2 regions of the Nocardia sp. CY15 genome follow, and region 1 is predicted to be linked to the other one. Evidence: riboswitches for the same ligand, from Rfam matches in the RefSeq annotation. Region 1 holds a riboswitch; the other holds the start of a gene.
What was found. A riboswitch is a leader RNA that binds a small molecule or an ion and turns the genes downstream of it on or off. The one in region 1 is predicted to bind thiamine pyrophosphate.
Positions count from the first base shown of each region.

Region 1 (4,063 bases):
GATGAGCGGGACCGCGATCCGCTCCACCGTTTCGTGCAGGACGTGCAGGTTGACGGCGTCGATGCTCGCGGTGTTGGCCTGGCGGTAGCGCTCGTGTGCTTCGCCCGTGCTGCGCAAGGCGTTCGGACGCCACTGCAGCACCGGTAGCACCGGGCAGTCCGCGGGGACACTCGCCTCCCAGGTGCGCGGGTCCGCGGGAAAGTGCTGGGGATCGTGCAGGATTCGCACGGCGGTGTGATACCGCAGCACCAGAGTCGCGGGCACGCCCGGCGCCAGCTCGACCGGCGCCATAGAACCGTAGCGGGCGCGCATGTCCCGGTAGGCGCGATGCGGATCGGCGGCGAACTCCGGGGAATGCAGTGCTACCCGGTCGATGTCGTTGTCGATGGGCGACCCGCGGTGGGTACCGGGGCTGCGCGTGGTCTGGTCATCTCGGGGCATGGTCAATGTGCGACTCCCACAGTAGAAGCGTCTTCGGCGAGTGCGATCGGGCGAGCTCGACGCGGAGCGCCGGAACGTCGTTGTCTTTCGGTCCTTGCGGTGCACCCGTGCGACGCGTCGTCCCGACCGCGGAGCGGATCGACACACACGATGGTCGCTTAGGTAGTTACCGGGCATCGGTAGCAGCAGGTCACCTGCGCCGATGCGACGTTTTTCACCGCATGCCAACCGGATTCGACGCTTCTCGCCGACCGATCCGCGCCGTCGCCCGTGCCAGGAGCACCGGCTGCCGGCAACCCGGGCGGGCACGTGCCCGCGAATCGCGTTGTGGTGCCGCGCGTTCGCTGCGGGCGGCGCGCCCGCGACCGGGTCCGGTGGGCGGACGATCGGCCACCGGGGTGCTCGCATGCGCGGGAGCACAAGCACTTCCACGTGCGGGGCGCTGGTGTATAACTTCCATCGGCCCGGTCGACTCCACCGACAAGCGATAGCGAGACACGATGCACGGTTACCTGAACCAGGTGTCCCAAGGCACGACGCCCTCCGGCTATCCCACGCGCGAGCCCGAGATTCGCGCGGTCGAGCCGCCCCGCAGTACGGATCTCGTCCTCACCGCACTGCTGTGGCTCCTGCCCGCGACGCTGGCCGCGATGTCGGCGGTCCTCGCGCCGTGGTTTCTGATGGCGGGCGGCGTCTGCGACTCCAAGCCGGAGTGCCGCGTGGACACCAGTGCGGGTCTGTGGATCATGGTCGGTGGCGGGATCGTGGGATTCGCCGTGGGCGCGCTGCTGTCGGGCATGGCAGCCAGGCAAGGTCGGGCATTGTTCCCGGGCGCGCTGATCGGCGCGGTGCTGGTCGTGCTCGCGTGGTTCGCCGCCTCCTTCCTCATGGGCTGAGATCCGAGACAACCGCGACGGCGGTAACCCGCCACCGCCTGGGGCGTCCCGCTCTGGGTCGCGGGAACTGGTGCGGGTGTACTATTCGCCGGAATCACAGCACCGCGGGAGCTCGGGCACGGCCGGGCTGAGAGGGCGAACGGAAACGCTTCGCCGACCGCATGAACCTGTCCGGGTAATGCCGGCGTAGGGAGAGCGTTTCCGTCATGTCGTCGCCGACTCGCGCGAGCGCGGGGCACGAAGCCCCGCTGACCCTCGGCCAGCCCGCACCGAAGGTGCTCTCGTTCTGGGACCAGAGTGCGTTCTGGGCCAACCTCGGTGTCAGCCTCTTCGCGTTCTCCGGCGCGTACACGGTACTCGCGCCGAATTCCGAGGGATCCGCGCGGATCTCGATCGCGGCGGGCATCCTGGCGACCGTCCTGGGCACCGTTGTGGGCGGCCTGATGCTCGGCGCCGCGGCGCTGACGGGCGCGCGCACGGGACAACCCGCGATGGTCCTGCTGCGCGGGCTGTTCGGCGCGAAACTCAGTTACCTGCCCACGCTGCTCAATATCGCTCAGTTGATCGGCTGGGGAACCTTCGAGCTGATCGTCATCGGCGATGCGGCCGAAGAACTGTTCGGCGGAGGTCCGCACTGGCTCTACGTGGTCGCCGCGGGCGTGCTCACGACACTGCTCACCATCTGGCCGCTCGGGTCGGTCCGGTTGCTGCGCCGGTTCGTGACGGCCGGCGTCGTGGTCGCCCTGATCTGGTTCTACATCCAGTTCTTCCGCGCCGGTCTGCCCGATCTGCGAGCGAACCCGGGACCGAGCGGCGGCGGCCCGTTCGGCGTCGATTGGAACCTCTTCTGGATCGCCACCGACGCCGCGCTGGCCGTCTCCATCTCGTGGGTGCCGGTCGCCGCCGACTACACCCGTCATGCCCGCACCGGCCGCGCCGCCTTCGGCGCCGCAGGCGGCGCGTACGCGCTCACCCAGATCGTCGCCTATGTCCTCGGCCTGTTCGCGCTGGCGCTGGCGACCGGCGAGGGCGGGCCGTATGCGTCGTTCTTACACGTGAGCCTCGGTGCGCTGTTCTTCTTCGTCTTCGTCTTGCGGGAGGCGGATCAATCCTTCGCCAACGTCTACTCCACGGCGGTGTCGGTCCAGAATCTCGCGCCGCGCGTCGACCGCCGGGTGCTGTCGATCGGCGTCGGCGCGCTGATCACCGTCTTGGCGCTGCGGTTGGACATGGCGAACTACTTCGGGTTCCTCGGGCTGATCGGCTCGGTGTTCGTGCCGCTGCTCGGAGTGCTTGTCGCGGACTTCTTCCTGCGCGCCGAGCGTGTGTGGAACACCGCGCCGGACGCGCCGGCCCGGTGGGGAATGGTGGTCGCGTGGCTGACCGGATTCGCGGTGTATCAACTGGTCAATCCGGGCGACGCGGGTGTGTGGACCGATTTCTGGGATGCGCTGCGCCGGGCTCTGCACTTCACCGGGCAGGCGTGGATGAGCGCATCGCTGCTGTCGTTCTTGGCGGCCCTCGCGGTGGCGTGGCTGGTCGGCCGGGTCACGGCGAGTAGCGCGTCGGCGTAGCGGATTTGCCACCATGGAGAGATGAGCCAGATCCGGATCGGCACGTCGGGATGGGTGTACCCGCCTTGGCGCGGAACCTTCTATCCCGAGGGACTGACGCACAAGCGCGAATTAACCTATCTCGCGGAGCGTCTCGACAGCGTCGAGATCAACGGCTCGTTCTATTCGCTGCAGCGCCCGTCGAGCTACCAGCGCTGGGCAGAGCAGACCCCGGGCGATTTCGTGTTCGCGGTGAAGGGCAGCCGGTTCATTACCCACATGAAGCGCCTGCGCGACGGTGACGAGCTGCTGGCCAACTTCCTCGCGTCCGGCCCGCTGGCGCTCGGCCCCAAGTTGGGGCCGATTCTCTGGCAGCTGCCTCCGACCTTCCGCTTCGACGCCGATGTTCTGGACGCTTTCCTGTCCCGGCTCCCCCGCAGCACCGAGCAGGCCGCCGAGATCGCGCGCCGCCACGATCACCGTGTCGACCCCGCGTACACGAGCACCGACGCCGACCGGCCGATGCGGCATGCTCTGGAGATACGGCACGACAGCTTCGTGACCCCGGCGTTCACCGAACTGCTCACCCGCCACGGCGTGGCGCTCGTCGTCGCCGACGCCGCGGGCAAGTATCCGCTGCTCGAAGAGGTCACCGCCGATTTCGTCTACATCCGATTACACGGACACGACGAGCTCTACGTCAGCGGTTACACCGACGAGGGCTTGGACATGTGGGCGGAGAAGATCCGCTCGTGGGCCGAATCCGGCGACGTGTACACCTATTTCGACAACGACGCGAAGGTGATGGCGCCGCGCGATGCCATCGCGTTGCGGGAACGGCTCGAGCCGGTCGTGTCACCGCGACCGGCGGGGTGAGGACAGGGAGGTGGCGCCGGTGCGGCAGGTCGCGGTTTGCGGGCCGAGAGAGTGCACTGAGCAGGAAGCGCAGTGGGCGTGCACGGTCGGCGACCTCTTGGCGCAGGCGGGAGTGACCGTGCTGTGCGGCGGTGGGTCCGGGGTGATGGCCGCGGTCGCCGACGGGGCGTCGCGTGCCGGCGGGCTGGTGATCGGGGTGCGACCGGACACCGATCGCGACGCGGTCTGCCCCGGTTTGTCGGCGGTGTTGTTCACCCGTATGGGTGAGGCCCGCAACGCGATTCTGGTCGAATCGGC
Region 1 is NZ_VUOT01000056.1:13,927-17,989, reverse strand. Features, by position in the region: gene GVY39_RS32555 (cytochrome P450) at 1-441, opposite strand, end outside; gene GVY39_RS32550 (hypothetical protein) at 942-1,337, shown strand; TPP riboswitch at 1,432-1,548, shown strand; gene GVY39_RS32545 (cytosine permease) at 1,544-2,911, shown strand; gene GVY39_RS32540 (DUF72 domain-containing protein) at 2,933-3,766, shown strand; gene GVY39_RS32535 (LOG family protein) at 3,786-4,063, shown strand, end outside.

Region 2 (4,063 bases), on a different contig from region 1:
GCATGGATGGAAGCGCCGCAGGACACCTACCGGCCCTCGGGCCGGGTGGTGGTCGATGCGGTGCGCGCGTGCCTGCTCGCGCGAGCGGTTCGGGCGAGTCGATGAGCCCCCGGCGCGCGGTGGTGCCGTGATCGGCCCGGCCGGGTCTCCGCGCCCGGAGGAGCCCGACGTCCACCTGTCGGTGTACCTGCACGATCAGCGCATGGACTTTGCGGCCTGCCTGACCGCCGCCGTGGTGTTCGTGCAGGAATGGAACACCCACCACCGCCCCGACGCGGTAACTGTGCTGCCCGGCGACACGACCGGGCTCCCACGCTTGCCCTGCGAACGGCTATACCTCGAACCTTGACCAGGTGATGAACCGGCGTCCCGCCGCCCGTCACATCCTCGGGATGCGGCGGGCGGCGGCCGGTCGCTACGAGACGACCGGCAGATAGACCGCGTTGCCTTTGTGGGCGAACTCGGCGGACTTCGCCGCCATACCGGCCTCCAGCGCCTCGGTCTCGGTCAGGCCTTGGCGCGCGGCGTACTCGCGCACGTCCGCCGAGATCCGCATCGAGCAGAACTTCGGGCCGCACATGGAGCAGAAGTGCGCGGTCTTGGCAGGTTCGGCGGGCAGCGTCTCGTCGTGGTACTCGCGGGCGGTGTCCGGGTCCAGCGACAGCGCGAACTGATCACGCCAGCGGAACTCGAAACGCGCCTTGGACAGCGCGTCGTCGCGCTCCTGTGCGTGCGGATGCCCCTTGGCGAGGTCGGCGGCGTGCGCGGCGATCTTGTAGGTGATCACGCCCACTTTCACGTCGTCGCGGTTGGGCAGGCCGAGATGCTCTTTCGGCGTGACGTAGCAGAGCATGGCGGTGCCCGCCTGGGCGATGATGGCGGCCCCGATGGCCGAGGTGATGTGGTCGTAGGCGGGCGCGATGTCGGTGGCGAGCGGGCCGAGGGTGTAGAACGGCGCCTCCTCGCACAACTCTTCCTCGAGCCGGACGTTCTCCACGATCTTGTGCATCGGCACATGGCCGGGGCCCTCGATCATCACCTGTACGCCATAAGATTTCGCGATCTTGGTCAGCTCGCCGAGGGTGCGCAGCTCGGCGAACTGCGCCTCGTCGTTGGCATCGGCGATGGAGCCGGGCCGCAGGCCGTCACCGAGGGAGAAGGTGACGTCGTAGCGCGCCAGGATCTCGCAGAGTTCCTCGAAGTGCGTGTACAGGAACGATTCCTGGTGATGCGCCAGGCACCACGCCGCCATGATCGACCCGCCGCGCGAGACGATGCCGGTCACCCGTTTGGCGGTCAGCGGGACGTAGCGCAGCAGCACGCCGGCGTGCACGGTCATGTAGTCCACGCCCTGCTCACACTGCTCGATCACGGTGTCGCGGTAGATCTCCCAGGTGAGCGCGGTCGGATCGCCGTTCACCTTCTCCAGCGCCTGGTAGATCGGCACGGTGCCGACCGGGACGGGGGAGTTGCGCAGGATCCACTCGCGCGTCTCGTGGATGTTCTTGCCGGTGGACAGGTCCATGATGGTGTCCGCGCCCCAGCGGGTCGCCCACACCATCTTCTCCACTTCCTCGGCGATCGAGGACGAGACCGCCGAGTTGCCGATGTTGGCGTTGATCTTGACCAGGAATTTCTTGCCGATGATGGTGGGCTCGAGTTCCGGGTGCCGGTGGTTGGCCGGGATCACCGCGCGGCCCGCGGCCACTTCCTCGCGCACCAGCTCCGGTGAGACGCCCTCGCGCGCGGCGATGAAGCGCATCTCCGGCGTGATGATGCCTTCCCTGGCCCAGGCGAGCTGGGTGCGCGGCCCCGCCCCCTCGGGCTTGGTCCAGGTATCGCGCAGCTTCGGTAGACCGTTCTCCAGATCGATCGTCGCCGTCTCGTCGGTATACGGGCCGGAGGTGTCGTAGACGTCGAAGTGCTCTCCGTTGGTCAGGTTGACCCGGCGCACCGGAATGCGCAGGTCGTCGACTTCGAGATAGTGCTTGACGCTGCCCTCGATGGGGCCGGTGGTGACGCTGTCGACAGGTGCGGATGCGCCGTCGGACGCAGCGGCGGGTGCCATATTGTTCCTCCCTACGCCGGCATTACCCGGTCAGGTTCATACGGTCGACGGCCCTGACGCCTCTCGGCTAGCCGTCCTCTCAGCCCGCTGGTGCGAGCCCCCGTTGGGTGTGAAATTGTCCCGCCCGACCATACCCGGACCGGTTCGACAAGCGCCCGGCGATTCGGCAGGATCGACTGAACCGCCAGGGAGCCGGGGCAGCGCTCGTGCGGGCCGTGGGTGATCCGAGACGCCGAATGTCGTGTCGACGCTCGGGTTACGAACCTTCCGCCGTTTCGGGGGTGGCCGAATGGCCGGGCAAACCGTGGGTGCGCCGCGATTCCTTCATCTCGGCTTCGTAGAGATGGCGGCGGCCGCCGAGCAGTTCCTCCCGGGTGGCCCGTTCGATACCGCGGAACACGTCGTAGTAATTGTCGTCGTAATCCTCGACGATCTGGAACGTCCAGCGCCCGGCCAGGACGTTGCGCCCGATCAGCTCGGTCGATATGCGGTCGGCGATGTGGGCGTGGCCCGCCGCGCGGAACATCTCCACCGCCTCGTCCAGCGCCAGGTCGGCGCCGCCGGTCAGCTGATGGAAGGCGTACAGGTGGCCGCGGGCGCGTTCGACGGTCTCCAGCGCTTCGGAGAGTTTGCCGGTCGCGGCGACGGTGGCGTCGTCGACGCCGTCGGGGCGGCGGTGCAGCACGTCCGGGCGATCGGTCATGACCTCGCTCCTTGTCTGGCGTATGGGGCCGTAGCCGCGGCGTACCCCGATGCCTTGGTGCTCAAGCACCGGCAGGTTGCTGCGGCCCCGCGCGGCGCGCCGGATCCTCGAGTGGATCTGCCGGCGCGCCCACGCCGGAACGCGTCAGCGGGCGTTGGCGGAACCGCTGGAGAGGGCCGAGATGAGTTGGACGAGCAGGTAAGCCAAGGGCGAGCTGCAAGTCGGTGGCTGGCTGGAGGTGCAGCCCCCCGAGCCGGTCGATGACGATCCGGAATCGGCGACCGGCGCCGGGGCGGCGGTGGCGATCGCGGGGGCGAGTTGCGCGGGGAGCAGCAGGGCACCGGCGACGGCGATTCCGGCTAGTGAGCTGCGGGGCGGATGCGGCCGGTGACCTCGCCCAATCCGATCCGGGTCGTGCCCGGTCCGGGAGCCTGCGCCGTGATGGTGACTTCGTCGCCGTCTTCCAAGAAGGTGCGTTGCCGGTCGTTCACCAGGACCGGACGGCTGCCGCCCCACGACAACTCGATGAACGAGCCCCGCTGGTCGGGTGCGGGGCCGGAGATGGTGCCGGAGGCGTACAGATCGCCGGTGCGGGTGGACGCGCCGTTCGAGGTGAGATGGGCGAGCATCTGCGCCGGTGACCAGTACATCCGGGCGTAGGGCGGGTACGCGACCGGCTGTCGGTTCCACGCCACGGTGAGATCGATGTCCAGCCCCCAGTGCTCGGTTCCCCGCAGGTAGGGCAGCGGCTCGGGCGACTGCTCGGGCAGCGGGATCCGCGCGGCCTCGAAAGCGGCCAGCGGGGTGATCCACGGCGACATCGATGTCGCGAACGACTTGCCGACGAACGGGCCGAGCGGCTGGTACTCCCAGGCCTGGATGTCGCGCGCGGACCAGTCGTTGACCAGCGCGACGCCGAAAACCCGTTCGGCGAACTCATCGATCCCGACCGGGACGCCGAGCCGCGAGCCGACACCGATCAGAAAGCCGAGTTCCGCCTCGATGTCCAGCCGCCGTGACGGTCCGAAATCCGGTGTGCCGGACTCGGTCCTGCGCTGACCGCACGGCCGTGCCACCTCGGTGCCGGAGACCACGACGGTCCCCGCACGCCCGTGGTAGCCGACCGGCAAGTGGCGCCAATTCGGCAGCAGCGGGTCACCGTCCGGCCGGAAGAGGCGGCCGAGGTTCGTCGCGTGATCGATGCTCGCGTAGAAGTCAACGTAATCGCCGATTCGCACGGGCAGCCGCAGTTCCACTCGGTCCAGGTGGTGTACCGCGGCGCTGTCGATCTC
Region 2 is NZ_VUOT01000002.1:158,669-162,731, forward strand. Features, by position in the region: gene GVY39_RS06550 (DNA-directed RNA polymerase subunit beta) at 1-105, shown strand, start outside; gene GVY39_RS06555 (hypothetical protein) at 128-349, shown strand; gene thiC (phosphomethylpyrimidine synthase ThiC) at 416-2,068, opposite strand; TPP riboswitch at 2,060-2,182, opposite strand; gene GVY39_RS06565 (hypothetical protein) at 2,325-2,771, opposite strand; gene fahA (fumarylacetoacetase) at 3,131-4,063, opposite strand, start outside.
Region 2: it holds a riboswitch for thiamine pyrophosphate, as region 1 does, so the genes downstream of both, thiC (phosphomethylpyrimidine synthase ThiC) here and GVY39_RS32545 (cytosine permease) in region 1, are expected to answer to the same signal.